3 regions of the Rhodococcus sp. no. 34 genome follow, and region 2 is predicted to be linked to each of the others. Evidence: riboswitches for the same ligand, from Rfam matches in the RefSeq annotation. Region 2 holds a riboswitch; each other region holds the start of a gene.
The links. Region 2 has a riboswitch for S-adenosylmethionine ahead of ACYP01_RS06730 (bifunctional o-acetylhomoserine/o-acetylserine sulfhydrylase). Riboswitches for the same ligand answer to the same signal wherever they lie in the genome.
Positions count from the first base shown of each region.

Region 1 (4,870 bases), on a different contig from region 2:
CGGTCCGCGTGCAACCGGCCTGCGTCGGGGTGATGGAGCACCGTGGTGTCGAATCGCAGCCCCGGCCAACGGGCGGACGCCTCGGCAGGGGTGAGGATCTCACCCTTGATGCCCGCCTCGCGAAGTATCTTCGCCTTGGACTGCACTGCCTGCGGCAGGCCGTGATCGACGGCACCGGTGAGTTCCAGGAACCCGATGTCCGTCGTGGTCTCCAACTCCCGCCACAGCGGCAGCGCGTCGGCCGCCAAACCTGTGTACAGGTGATTGTCGTACGCCTGCCGGTAGATACGCGAAGTACCGTGCGACGCACCGTGCTTGTGACTCGGCCCGAACTGTTCCAGCTGAACGACGCTACGTCCGCGTGCCGCGAGCCGCCAGGCGGCGGAGGACCCGACGAGTCCTCCGCCGATGACGATCACATCGAAAATCTCACTCATGGACGAGAGCTCACTTGGTCTTCGGAAGGCCGGGCGGGTTGATCAGGGACGTGTCGACGGCTTCGCTGGTGATGTTCCAGCGCTCGAGGATCTGCTGGTACGTGCCGTTCTCGATCGTGTGGTTGATCGCGTCGTTGATCGCCTTGATCAGGCCGTTGTCCTTCTTCACCAGCACCGCGATCTGCCCCTGCAGGGTGTCGCCGGCCCCGGAGAACTCTCCGACAACCTCGGTCTCCCCCGACTGCTTGGCGTGGAACTGCGACGACGGGTTCGGGCCGAAGTAGGCGTCGATCCGGCCGGACTGCAGCGGGAGGTAGTAGTCGGTGGTGTTCTGGTAGTAAGAGATGTCGGTAGGCGCCAGGCCGGCCGCGACGTTCTGCTCACTCCACTTGACCAGCAGCGCTTCCTGATTGGTGCCCGAGGAGACGGCGATCTTCTTGCCCGCGACGTCCTTGGGTTCCTTGATGGAGATTCCGGCACCCTTCTTGGCTTCGAAGGCGAGGGTGTCGAGACGGTAGGTCGCGAAGTCGTACTTCTCCTTACGCTCTTCTGTGACAGTCACATTGGAGAGGAAGGCGTCGGCCTCACCGGAGTCGATCCGGACGAAGTTCTGTGCCCAATCTGCTGTCTGCAGGTCGACCTTCAAGCCGAGAACGTCACCGATCAGATAGGCGAAGTCGGTCTCGGAACCGATGAGGGTGGTGTCGTCGTCGGCGTAGAAACGGAGCGGCGGAGCGGAACCGGCACTACCGGTGACGCGCAGCGTGCCACGATCGCGGATGTCCTGAGGTAGCTCGGCGGCGATGGAATCCACCTTGTCGGTGGTGATGCGGTTCTGATCGGCCGTGAGGTTGTAACCCGCAGCAGCGGTGACCTGGGCGCCGTCGGACTCGGCGTCCGCGCTGCTGCATGCAGCGCTGAGCAATCCGACGGTGGCAAGCGCCGAGATCAGAAAAGTCGCGCGACGGGATGTGGAGAACATCAATTTTTCCTTCCGGGAATGAGTCTGGGTCGCGTCAGAGGACGCGGGAGAGAAAGGCTTTGGTCCGTTCGTGGACCGGATTGTCGATCACCTGCGAAGGCGGGCCCTGTTCGACGATGACGCCGCCGTCCATGAAGACCGCAGTGTCCGCCACTTCCCGAGCAAATCCGACCTCGTGTGTGACGATCACCAAGGTGGCGCCGTCACGGGCCAGCTGAGCGAGGACTTCGAGAACCTCGCCCACCAGTTCCGGGTCGAGCGCCGACGTCGGCTCGTCGAAGAGAATGACCGCCGGCCGCAGTGCCAGCGCTCGCGCTATCGCGACGCGCTGTTGCTGGCCACCGGAGAGTTGGCGCGGATACTCGTCCGCCTTGTCGCCTACCCCCACTCGCTCGAGCAGCGCGCGGGCCTCGCGGTACACCTCGTCACGATCACGCTTCTGGGCCGAGAGCGGCGCTTCCACCACGTTTTCCAACGCGGTCAGGTGCGGAAACAGGTTGAAGTTCTGGAACACGAATCCGATGTGCGAACGCTGTTTCAGGATCTCGCGGTCACGCAGTTCGTGGAGTCGATTTCCCTTGCGCCGGTATCCGATCAGCTCTCCGTCGATCCGTACGGTTCCGCGGTCGACCTTCTCGAGGTGATTGAGGGTTCGCAGCAAGGTGGATTTACCGGAACCCGACGGACCGAGAATGACGGTCACTTCGCCCTTGCGGACCAGGAGATCAACGCCGGCAAGTACTTCCAAGGCACCGAAGGACTTGTGAATTCCGCGCGCTTCGACGGCATACACCGTCTCTTCGGCCAGTTCTGCGGTCATCGGGTCGCACCTCTCGGAATATCGAGACGCGCATCGCGAATCTCTTCGAACTTCTTGCGCGCCTTCTGTACCGGAGTCAACGGAAGCGCACGGGCGGATCCTCGTGCATAGTGGCGCTCCACGTAGTACTGACCGATCGAGAGCAACGTCGTGAGGATGATGTACCAGATCGTGGCGACCATCAGCAGGGGCACGACTCGTCCGTTGCGGCCGAAGATGACCTGCACCTGGTAGAACAGTTCGGCGATTGCCATGGTGGAGACGATCGACGTTCCCTTGAAGAGTCCGATGACCTCGTTGGCGGCGTTGGGGAGGATCGCTCGCATTGCCTGCGGGAGAACGATCTTGAAGAACTGGCGACTGCGCGGAATACCGAGCGAGTGAGCAGCTTCGATCTGACCGTGATCCACCGAGATGATTCCGGAGCGGATGATCTCGGCCGAGTATGCAGCCTGGTGCAGCGCCAAACCGATGACTGCTGCGGTGAATCCGCCGATCACACCGCTGACCTGGAAGGTGAAGAACTCGGGCCCGAAAGGTATTCCGAGAGAAAGCGTCTGGTACAGGTATGTGATGTTGAACCAGAAGAGCAGCTGCACGATGAGTGGAATCGAGCGGAAGGCCCAGATGTAGGTCCAGGCGATCACCTGCAGGACCGGGTTTTTCGACAACCGACCGAGTGCCAGGAAAACACCGAGACCGAATCCGAGGATCGTCCCCCACAGGGTCAGTTTGATCGTCATCCACAGCGCGGCGAGCACTGATTTCGCGGTGAAGTACTGCGCGAACGTCGGCCAGTCCCAGCCGGGGTTGACGACGAGCCCGTGGATGAACTGAGCAAGCAGGACCAGCACGACCGCACTGATCACCCAGCGCAACGGGTGCCAGGTGCGAGCGACGACAAGCTCCGAGTCGGGTAGTTGCGACTCGGACACCGACTTTTCGGGGCGGACATCGGTGGGCGCGCTCACGGCGCGCTACCTGACGGAGTGGACATCACGAATAGACCTTTCGGGGAAATGGGAACGCAGCTGTGTCCTCGAGTTGGTGAGCTCGAGTTGCGAAGACGACGAGAGTTCGGTCAGCGACAGTGACACGAAGCGGTGCGGCACAGATCGATGTGACGTCGCTTGTGCGCAGCGTGCGAAGTGGTACCCATGTGATGCCTTCCATCGGTCCTGGCGGTAGCACCCGCTCCCGATCACTCGGGGGGTTGCTGCGACGTCGACGAGCCAGGTCTCTCGGTCGCTCTGGATGGTGAGCAAAGACTAGACGCGAAATGTCGAGTCGTCAAATGTTGTATTTCCCTGCACTGCAAGGGAAATGAAGGGTCCACGATGTTGAAATCGCATTGATTCCAACGGTGTCCGCAGCCGCGTTCGGCGTGTTGAATGGAGCGTTCGAATGAAGACCGGGACCGCCGTCCGGACTGACTTTTCCTCTGCCGTACCGTCTGCGGAGTGAGTGGACTCGACGCTTTCTTCATCTTGTTGGCCGGTATCGGCGCGGGCGCGATCAACGCCGTGGTCGGCAGTGGAACGCTGATCACGTTTCCCACCCTGGTCGCCTTCGGCATGCCGCCCGTGACCGCAACCATGTCCAACGCGGTCGGGCTCGTCGCCGGCGGAGTTTCGGGTACCTGGGGCTACCGACGTGAGCTGTCCGGACAGTGGGATCGACTGAAGTGGCAGATTCCGGCGTCACTCGCCGGGGCACTACTCGGTTCGTGGTTGCTCATGCATCTACCCGAGAAACTGTTCGAGACCATCGTTCCGGTGCTGCTGGTCCTCGCTCTCGCGCTCGTCCTCCTCCAACCACGCATCCAGGCGTGGGCCAAGAAGCGTTCCACCGAAGAAACGACGCTGTCCACCAAGAGGCTGATGCTCCTGACCGCCGGCACTTTTGCAGTCGGCATCTACGGCGGGTACTTCACTGCCGCGCAGGGCATCCTTCTCATCGGTGTGATGGGTGCCATCCTCCCGGAAACCCTCCAGCGCATGAACGGCGCGAAGAACCTGCTGTCGCTGCTCGTCAACATCGTTGCAGCAGGGATGTACATCACTCTGGCATTCGATCAGATCAATTGGGCAGCAGCCGGTTTGATCGCCGTCGGCTCACTCGGTGGTGGCGTTCTCGGTGCCCGCTACGGACGGCGCCTGTCCCCCACTGCACTGCGCTACACGATTGTCGTCGTCGGCCTGATCGGACTGTGGCGCCTTCTCGCTTGACCGCCCACATCGGGCGCCACCCGCACATACTGGAGTAATGACCAGTACAGAAGATCAGACCGGTTGGACCTACCTCATGGACATGGACGGGGTTCTCGTCCACGAGGAGCACTTGATACCTGGAGCGGACACGTTCCTGGCAGAGCTGGCGTCGAACGACATCCCGTACATGGTGCTCACCAACAACTCCATCCGCACCCCGCGTGACCTGCGAGCACGCCTGCTCAATTCGGGACTCGACATCCCGGAGAAGTCGATCTGGACGTCAGCGCTCGCAACCGCGACGTTCCTGGCCAACCAGCGGCCGGGCGGCAGCGCCTACGTGGTCGGCGAATCGGGCCTGACCACTGCCCTGCACGACATCGGTTACGTCCTGACGGACAGCGACCCCGACTACGTCGTC
Region 1 is NZ_BAAILK010000041.1:514,033-518,902, forward strand. Features, by position in the region: gene ACYP01_RS19790 (FAD-dependent oxidoreductase) at 1-437, opposite strand, end outside; gene ACYP01_RS19795 (ABC transporter substrate-binding protein) at 448-1,419, opposite strand; gene ACYP01_RS19800 (amino acid ABC transporter ATP-binding protein) at 1,454-2,239, opposite strand; gene ACYP01_RS19805 (amino acid ABC transporter permease) at 2,236-3,210, opposite strand; gene ACYP01_RS19810 (putative leader peptide) at 3,321-3,398, opposite strand; SAM riboswitch class I at 3,406-3,500, opposite strand; gene ACYP01_RS19815 (sulfite exporter TauE/SafE family protein) at 3,700-4,467, shown strand; gene ACYP01_RS19820 (HAD-IIA family hydrolase) at 4,505-4,870, shown strand, end outside.
Region 1: another riboswitch for S-adenosylmethionine. It lies ahead of ACYP01_RS19810 (putative leader peptide); the one in region 2 lies ahead of ACYP01_RS06730 (bifunctional o-acetylhomoserine/o-acetylserine sulfhydrylase).

Region 2 (4,870 bases):
GTCATCCACACCTGAACGCGGCCCAGTGCCCCGAGTTCGGTGATCGGATTCGTCACCGGCATGCCGTCCAAACGCGGAATCCAGACGAACAGCGAAGCAACCGTTGCCACCCCGATCACGGCGACCAAGGCGAAGGCACTGCGCCAGCCGAGTGCCTGGCCGATCCAGGCCGCGACCGGCACACCGATCACGTTGGCCACGGAAAGACCCATCATCACCATCGCGACGGCCTTCGCGCGTTTTCCCGGTTCGGCCAGGTGAGCTGCGACCAATGCGGCGACTCCGAAGTAGGCGCCGTGCGGCAATCCGGCGACGAAGCGGGCCATCATCAGCGTCGTGTACGAGGGCGCGAAAACCGAGGCGGCATTGCCGACGGTGAACGCGACCATGAGTGCGATCAACAGGGTGCGGCGCGGTACTCGTGCGGTGAGTGCAGCGATCAGCGGAGCGCCGACGACAACCCCGAGCGCGTACGCCGAGATCACGTGACCCGCGACGGGTTCCGAGACGCCGAGTCCGGATGCCATCTCCGGGAGCAATCCCATTGCGACGAACTCGGTTGTGCCGATACCGAAACCGCCGAGAGCGAGAGCGAGCATCGCCGGACCTCTGGCGGAACGAACCCCGGGTGTCGAGGTGTCAGAACGGGAGAGGGTAGACGAAGTCACTGATCAATTGTGGTCTCACATCTGGTTGAACTTCTAAGTGAGAGCGGGTGAGTTCACTCACGTGAGACCGCGAACACAAATGGGACGCCCGGTTTCCCAGACGTCCCATTTGACAGGTGAAGCGGTGAATCTACTTCGCGGCCATGGCCTTCTGCAGGTTCACGTCGAGCGCGCCGAGGAACTCCTCGGTGGTGAGGTAGCCCTGATCGCCGCCGACCAGCATCGAGAGGTCCTTGGTCATCTGGCCGCTTTCGACGGTCTTGATGACAACGTCTTCGAGCGCCTGCGCGAAGCCGATGACCTCAGGGGTGCTGTCGAGCTTGCCACGATGCTCGAGCCCGCGGGTCCACGCGAAGATGGACGCGATCGGGTTGGTCGAGGTGGGCTTGCCCTGCTGGTGCTGACGGTAGTGACGCGTCACGGTGCCGTGAGCAGCCTCTGCCTCACAGGTCTTTCCGTCCGGTGTCAGCAGAACCGACGTCATGAGGCCGAGCGAGCCGAAGCCCTGGGCCACGGTGTCGGACTGGACGTCGCCGTCGTAGTTCTTGCATGCCCAGACGTATCCGCCCTCCCACTTGAGTGCGGAAGCGACCATGTCGTCGATGAGGCGGTGCTCGTAGGTCAGACCTGCAGCATCGAACTCAGCCTTGAACTCGGTCTCGTAGACGTGCTGGAAGATGTCCTTGAAGGCACCGTCGTACGCCTTGAGAATGGTGTTCTTGGTGGACAGGTACACCGGGTAGTTCTGCTGCAGTCCGTAGGTGAGCGACGCGCGAGCGAAGTCACGGATGGACGTGGTGAAGTTGTACTGCCCCTGGACGACGCCGCCCTCTTCGGGGAAGTTGACCAGTTCGTGCTCGATCGGTGCGCTGCCGTCCTCAGGCGTGTAGGTGATCATCACCTTGCCGGGGCCGGGGACCTTGAAGTCTGTGGCGCGGTACTGGTCGCCGAATGCGTGACGGCCGATGATGATCGGCTTGGTCCAGCCCGGAACGAGTCGCGGAACGTTGGAGATGATGATCGGTGCGCGGAAGATCGTGCCGCCGAGAATGTTGCGGATCGTTCCGTTCGGGGAACGCCACATCTTCTTGAGACCGAATTCCTCGACACGTGCCTCGTCCGGCGTGATCGTGGCGCATTTGACGCCGACGCCGTGCTTCTGGATCGCGTGCGCTGCGTCGATGGTGACCTGGTCGTCGGTCTCGTCGCGGTACTCGATACCGAGGTCGTAGTACTCGAGGTTCACATCGAGATACGGATGGATCAACTTGTCTTTGATGAACTGCCAGATAATGCGCGTCATCTCATCGCCGTCGAGTTCGACGACGGTGCCCTCAACCTTGATTTTGGACATGGGTGCTTCGCGTCCTCCTAGGAAGTTTCCCTGGTTACACGGTTGCGGTCACACTTTGTGAGTGGGTCCGCGAACGGTTCGATTATCAAACCTAGACGGTGTGGACTGATCTCGGGAGATGAGTCCCAAACAAGACAAGCGTACTGCTAACCCGTGAGGCCGCAACCGGCAGGTCCACTCATCGGTCTCTACTCGCGAGTAACTTTTGCCTGCTAGTGGGCTGCGTCGCTCTGCCTCGCGTGCGGTTGCGGCTCACATTTCGCCCCGTGTCAGGACTGCGCTCACTTCCCGGTAGAATCCGACTTGGTCATGAGTGCCAGCGTCAAGCCCCGGCTCGCTGGACGGCAACCCTCCAACCGCGGTGGGGTGCCCCGGGTGATGACCAGGTTTCCCGACGTGGATCTGCTCGCGCAGTTCCACCGCAATTCGGGTGACAAGCGCGGGTCCGACAGGGACGGACCCCAGACCGGGCCGAGCCCCACGGAGGTATTTCAGTATGTGTCGCACTTGTAGATAGACCCCAGCACGGGGCGGCGATCATTCGCCCCCGTCCGACATCTATCCGTCAGACCACTGGAGTGAACAGATCATGACCGACAACACAGCCGACGCCGCAGCAACTTCGGATCCGACCGCGAACTGGTCGTTCGAGACCAAGCAGGTGCACGCCGGACAAACAGCGGACACCGCCACAAATGCGCGCGCTCTGCCGATCTACCAGACCACCAGCTACGTCTTCGACAGCACCGATCACGCTGCTGCACTGTTCGGCCTCGCCGAGCCGGGCAACATCTACACGCGGATCATGAATCCCACACAGGACGCCGTCGAGCAGCGCATCGCTGCCCTCGAAGGCGGAGTCGCCGCACTCCTCCTCTCCTCGGGTCAGGCCGCCGAGACCATCGCGATCCTCAACATCGCCGAGGCCGGCGATCACATCGTCTCCAGCCCGTACCTGTACGGCGGCACGTACAACCTCCTGCACTACACCCTTCGCAAGCTGGGTATCGAAGTCACGTTCGTCGAGGATCCCGACAATCTCGAGCAGTGGCGCGAAGCCATTCGCCCGAATACGAAGGCGTTCTACGGCGAAACGATCGCCAATCCGAAGAACCACATCCTCGACCTACCCGGTATCTCGTCACTGGCCCACGAGAACGGTCTTCCGTTGATCGTGGACAACACAGTCGCGACGCCGTACCTGCTTCGCCCACTCGAACACGGCGCCGACATCGTCGTTCACTCCGCCACCAAATACCTTGGTGGACACGGCACCGCGATCGCCGGCGTCATCGTCGACGGTGGCACTTTCGACTGGACGCAAGGTCGCCACACGAACTTCACGACGCCTGATCCCAGCTACCACGGCGTCACCTTCGCGGACCTCGGCGCGCCGGCGTTCGCACTCAAGGCCCGCGTCCAACTGCTGCGCGATCTCGGTTCCGCCGTGGCGCCGTTCAACGCGTTCCTCATCGCGCAGGGTATCGAAACCTTGAGCCTGCGCATCGAGCGCCACGTATCCAATGCACAGAAGGTCGCCGAATTCCTCGACGGCCACGTCGAGGTGGCCTCCGTTTCCTACGCGGGACTTCCCTCCTCGCCATGGTTCGAACGTGGAAAGCAGCTGACGCCCAAGGGAACCGGCGCCATCGTCACCTTCGAGCTGCCCGGCGGTATCGATGCGGGCAAGACGTTCGTCAACGCCCTGACGCTGCACAGCCACGTCGCCAACATCGGTGACGTTCGCTCACTCGTCATCCACCCCGCGTCGACGACACACTCGCAGCTCACCCCCGAAGAGCAGCTCGCCTCCGGTGTCACACCCGGGCTCGTCCGCCTCGCGGTCGGCATCGAAGGAATCGACGACATCCTCGCCGATCTCACCGTCGGCCTGGCAGCGGTGGCAAACTCGTGACCGTGAACGAATTGGAGCCCAGGATCGACCTCCTGCCCCCACCCGACGGCCAGGTGGGGTTCGTCGACATCGGTGCCCTGGAACTCGAAAGCGGCGCGGTGCTCCCATCGGTTTCGCTCGCCGTTCAGCGGTGGGGTGAGCTTTCCCCGAACCGCGACAACGTCGTACTCGTCGAGCACGCACTGACCGGAGACTCACACGTCACCGGACCGATCTCCGCGAATCAGCCCTCCCCCGGCTGGTGGAACGGGATGGTCGGCCCCGGCGAACCGATCGACACCGGCGAATGGTGCGTCATCGCAACCAATGTCCTCGGTGGTTGTCGCGGCACGACCGGTCCCAGTTCGCCGGCCGACGACGGCAAGCCGTGGGGCAGCAGGTTCCCGGAGATCTCCATCCGGGATCAGATCGCGGCGGAGAAGAAGCTCGTCGATCTCCTCGGGATCGACCAGTTGGCCTCGGTAGTCGGAGGATCCATGGGCGGCATGCGCACACTCGAATGGGCAGTTACCTACCCGGACAGCATTCGCTCCGCGTTGGTTCTCGCAACCGGTTCACGGGCCACTGCAGATCAGATCGGCACCCAGACGACGCAGATCGCTGCCATCGTCTCCGATCCGGATTGGCAGGGCGGTGACTACCACGGAACGGGGCGGGCACCTCGCGCCGGACTCGGCATCGCCCGTCGCATCGCGCACCTCACGTACCGCACCGAGTCCGAACTGGACGCACGCTTCGAGAACTCCGCTCAGAACGACGAAAATCCTTGGAACGGTGGACGATACGCCGTACAAAGTTACCTGGAACATCAGGCTGACAAGCTGGTCGACCGCTTCGACCCGAGCACGTACGTCCTCCTGACCGAGGCCATGAACCGGCACGACATCGGTCGTGGACGCGGCGGTGTTGCGGCGGCGTTGGCATCGATCACGG
Region 2 is NZ_BAAILK010000023.1:161,333-166,202, reverse strand. Features, by position in the region: gene ACYP01_RS06740 (MFS transporter) at 1-668, opposite strand, end outside; gene ACYP01_RS06735 (NADP-dependent isocitrate dehydrogenase) at 799-2,022, opposite strand; SAM riboswitch class IV at 2,328-2,468, shown strand; gene ACYP01_RS06730 (bifunctional o-acetylhomoserine/o-acetylserine sulfhydrylase) at 2,612-3,937, shown strand; gene metX (homoserine O-acetyltransferase MetX) at 3,934-4,870, shown strand, end outside.

Region 3 (4,870 bases), on a different contig from region 2:
TCGACGAGCTCAAGTACGCGCTACGGTCCATCCACATGTACGCGCCGTGGATCCGACGGATCTTCGTCGCAACCGATTCCGATCGTCCGGACTGGCTTGCGGACGATCCGCGAGTCACGTTCATGCCCAGCGAAAAGTTCTTCGCCGATCCAAGTGTGTTGCCCACCCATAATTCTCAAGCTGTCGAGTGCCAGCTGCACCATATTCCGGGTCTGGCGGAGCATTTCCTCTACTCCAACGACGACATGTTCTTCGGTCGCCCCGTCGGCCCCGATATGTTCTTCTCCCCCGGCGGGATCAGCATGTTCATCGAGGCCGACACCAGAATCGGTTTGGGACACAACGACAACGACCGCAGCGGGTTCGAGAATGCGGCTCGCGTCAACCGCCGTCTGCTACAGGACCGCTTCGGTCTGATGACCACCAGACATCTGGAGCACGCAGCGACGCCACTGCGCAAGAGCGTGATGGCCGAGATGGAACGCGAGTTCACCGAAGACTTCGCGGCCACTGCAGCAAGCACCTTCCGCGCGAGTTCCAATATCTCGGTGACCAATTCGCTGTACCACTACTACACGCTCATGAGTGGACGGTCGGTGGTGCAGAAGTCCGCCGCCGTCAAATACGTCGATACGACGGTCAAGGCCGGTTTGCGCGACATGGACTCACTGCTCGCCAAGCGCTCCATGGACTTCTTCTGCCTCAACGACGGCAGCGCTCCGGAGATCGATCTGGAACTTCGCACACGCAAGATCACGGAGTTCCTGGAGAGCTACTACCCCATCCCGGCGCCCTGGGAAGCCTAGACGAAACAAGGGCCCAGCCGATTTCGGCTGGGCCCTTGCTACTTCGGTCGATCAGCGTGCTGTCACATGCTCCCGTTGCACCGGAATGGGCAGTCCGAGATTGTCACGCAACGTCGTTCCTTCGTAGTCACTGCGGAGAACACCTCGATCCTGCAACAGCGGCACCACGTCGTCGACGAACTCGTCGAGGCCGGTCGGCACGAGGTGCGACCCGAGGATGAATCCGTCCGAACCGTCGTTGCTGACAAACGAATCTATTTTCTCGGCAACCTGCTGCGGTGTACCCACGATCGGTCCACGCTCGAACTGATCGATCACCACTTCGCGCAGATTCAACTTCTTGCTCTCGGCTACCGCGCGCAGTTTTGCGACGGTCGCGAAACGATCTTGGTGAATGAAGGCGCGGCCCTGGATGATCGGCGGAGCCTCGGGATCCGGAGCGATATCGGGTAGTGGTCCTTCGGGGTCGTACTTCGACAGATCGAGATTCCAGATCTGTTCGAGCAGAACCAAAGCGGTCTGGCCGGTGACCTGCTGGTCGCGAATCTCTCGGTACTTCTCGATCGCATCTGCCTCCGAGGTGCCGAGAACAAAACTCGCCGACGGCAGGATCTTGATGTCACCCGGGTCACGTCCGGCCGCGACGGCACGTGCTTTGATATCGCGATAGAAATCGGCCGCCTCGGGCAACTGACCGTACGGTGAGAAGATCGCGTCGGCATTGCCGGCAGCAAAATCGCGCCCCTGCGGCGACACCCCGGCCTGCAGAATAACCGGGCGCCCTTGCGGGCTACGCGGCACTGTGAATCGGCCGTTCACGTCGAAATGCGATCCATGAAAGACGAATTCACCGGCATCCGGTCGCGCGAGAAAGCGCCCTGATGCCTTGTCTGCCACGATGTCGTCGCTTCGCCACGAATCCCACAGTTCACGCACCAGCGCTACGGTCTCCTCCGCACGCTCGTATCGTTGCGCGCGGTCGAGGTATCCGCCGCGGCGAAAGTTCTGGCCGGTGAATGCGTCGAACGAGGTGACGACGTTCCAGGCGGCACGCCCTCCGGACAACTGATCGAGCGTCGCGAATTGGCGGGCCAGTTCGTACGGCTCGTTGAACGTGGCATTGATAGTGCCGGCCAATCCGAGGTGTTCGGTTACCGCCGCCAACGATGCAAGGACCGTGAAGGTGTCCGGCCTACCGATGATGTCTTGGTCGAAAATCTGTCCCGCACGCTCACGAAGGGCGAGGCCTTCGGCGAGGAAGAAGAAGTCGAACTTCCCACGCTCGGCGGTTCGAGCGGTGTGCTCGAAAGAATCGAACTCTATCTGGCTGCCCGCCTGCGGATCCCACCACGCAGTGTGATGGTTGACGCCGCCGAGGTAGGCACCCAGGATGACCTGCTTACGCTTCTGAGAACTCATGAGAATCTATTCCTCGTCTGTCAGGCGGCCGGAGTACCGGCGGCGTAGCGGTTGGGAACGTCGATGGGTAGACCAAGGAGTCCGCGAAGATTCGCCTGCGGATATTCGGTGCGGAATACGTTGCGTCGCTGCAATTCAGGCACCAGCTCACCTGCGATGGCGTCGAGGTCGTCCACGACAACGCCCGGCCGCAACCGGAAGCCGTCGATTCCCAACTGCTGCCACCGGAGCAGAAGATCTGCCAACTCAGCCGCGGTGCCGGTGAAGGTCAGCGCGTCCGAACGGTATTCGGCGCCGGCCTGCGCGTCGAGGCGAGCGAGCCGTTCCTTTCCGGTTTCTTCCGGCGTATCGAAGAAGACGACGATGTCGGTGAAGACCCGAAGAGGTTCGCCGGTGCGCTGCACGTGTTCTTCGGCTGCTCGCACTTCACCCAGGATTGCCGTGACCTGCTCCTCGTCGAACGGCGTCACGAACACCAGATCGGCCGTCCGCGCCGCCAGTTCGTACGCGACCCGCTGATGTGCCAACGCGGTAACGACGGGATGCCCCTGCGGCGGGCGCGGGGTCACCGACGGTCCACGGACCGAGAGGTACTTTCCCTCGAAGTCGATGTAGTGCAACTTGTCCCGGTCGATGAATCGACGCTGTTCGACATCACGGATCTCGGCGTCGTCCTCCCAACTGTCCCAGAGTCGCCGGATTACGTCAGCCGCCTCCGCAGCTTCGTCGAACAGGTCGCGCACGAAGTCCGGGAGGACGCCTGAAACGATCGACTGACGGTCGGCATCGGTGAGCGCTGGGATGTCGCGACGCCCGAACTGTGCTGCCTCGGATTCCGACGCCGAAACCTTCACCTGCCATCCGGCGCGACCGCGTGAGGTGTAATCCAGCGTGGCAACGGCTTTGGACACGTGAAACGGCTCGGTGTGAATGGTGGTGATGGTCGGGATCAAGCCGATGTTGCTCGTGATCGGTGCCAGTCGGGCGGCCACGAGATGCGCGTCGAGCCGAGCGCGCACCCGATCAACCGCGTCGTCGACGGGCTCGAGTGGGTTGGCCGGCACCGAGAGACTGTCCTCGATGGTGACGAAATCGAGCAGACCACGCTCGGCGGTCGTCACCACGTCAGTCCAATACGACGCGCTGAACAGCTCACTCGGGCGCGAGTGTGGCTCTCGCCAGGCTGCAGGGTGCCAACCGGCACCGTCCAGCGCTACGGCGAGATGCAACGGAGCAAGATGAGAGGAGGGGGTGGAGGTCATCGGCGCATACTCCTGTTCGAGAACTACTCGGGAGCGCACAGTGCCGACCGCAGAAACCGTCAGCACCCGACTGACGGTTCTCGTGGCGACTGCCGCTTGCGACACGCACCACGCGTATCGCCAGGTGTGATTCCGGGGCACCCCATCGGCATGAAGGGTTGCCGTCCAGCTAGCCGGTCCTTGTTGCTGGAGCTCTGCACCTACCTCGACGGTAGTGAGTACGCGACAGCCCGGCAATCGCCCAGAACTGCGCCGGAGTGCCGGAAACCGCCTGCCACCTCAGATGATCGAGCGTGCCGCCTTTTCGCTCTCGAGGATTCGAATACCGGCAGCGCTGAGCCTCCGGGCTCCCTCGGCCGCGTCGACAGGCTCACCGACCGTCACGTGCGCGCCGAGTGGAACGACCGAATGAACAATTGTCTCGTCGTACACGTGCACCAGGTTGCACCCCTGAGCCCCGTCGCGACCACGCTGCCCACCGACTTCCACGTTCAAGTCCTGGGTGTAACACGTCGACGACGCCACGGAAACCGGAATGCCGGCGAACGTCGCCGTCGTCGAATAGTGCAGATGCCCAGCAAGAATCGCCCGGACGTCGCTGCCACGCAAGACGTCTGCCAACCGGGACTGATCGCGCAACTCCACCAGAACCGCGAGATCCTGAATGCACGGAACCGGCGGATGATGCAGCGCCAGAATTGTTCCGTCGGGCGCGGGCACCGCCAATTCTGCGCGTAGCCAATCCAATTGACGATCCGAGATCTCACCGTAGTGATGACCGGGAACCGACGAATCCAGGGTGATCACCCGCAGTCCGTCAAGGTCGTAGACGTTGTCGACGGGATGATCGGTGGCGTCCTCGCCCAACAGCAGAGATCTGAAAGTAGAGCGGTCGTCGTGGTTGCCCATCGCCCAGATGACCTGCGCATCGATCTCGGCCGCCACGGGTTCCACGATGGCTTTCAATTCCGCGTATGCGTCGGGGTGTCCCTGGTCGGTCAGGTCGCCGGTGAATATCAGTGCATCCGGGCGTGCGCCCGAGGCCACGATCCCGCTGAGCACTTCCCGCAATCTCGTCGACGCATCCACGGCGTCGTACAACTCCCCCTGAGCCACCAGATGCGTGTCACTGAGGTGCACCAGGAAATGCTTCGGACGCGGGTACTCGGCATTCCGAACGCTCATCGGTCTCTCGCTTCCGCTTGCCGACGCTTAGGCGCCGGTGCGGCACCTACTGATCGTCGAGACTAGTCAACCGACCAACAGTGACTGATCGGGGCACGCCCGACGAACACGAAGCGAACTCCCGCGGCGACCCTCGGGATCGAGTAGTTGAAGCTGCGAGTAGTGTGTGGACAGTGTTGTTCCTGACCAGTCGGCGTT
Region 3 is NZ_BAAILK010000019.1:161,836-166,705, forward strand. Features, by position in the region: gene ACYP01_RS05480 (stealth family protein) at 1-806, shown strand, start outside; gene ACYP01_RS05485 (NtaA/DmoA family FMN-dependent monooxygenase) at 858-2,225, opposite strand; gene ACYP01_RS05490 (LLM class flavin-dependent oxidoreductase) at 2,246-3,592, opposite strand; SAM riboswitch class IV at 3,575-3,688, opposite strand; gene ACYP01_RS05495 (phosphodiesterase) at 3,767-4,672, opposite strand.
Region 3: another riboswitch for S-adenosylmethionine. It lies ahead of ACYP01_RS05490 (LLM class flavin-dependent oxidoreductase); the one in region 2 lies ahead of ACYP01_RS06730 (bifunctional o-acetylhomoserine/o-acetylserine sulfhydrylase).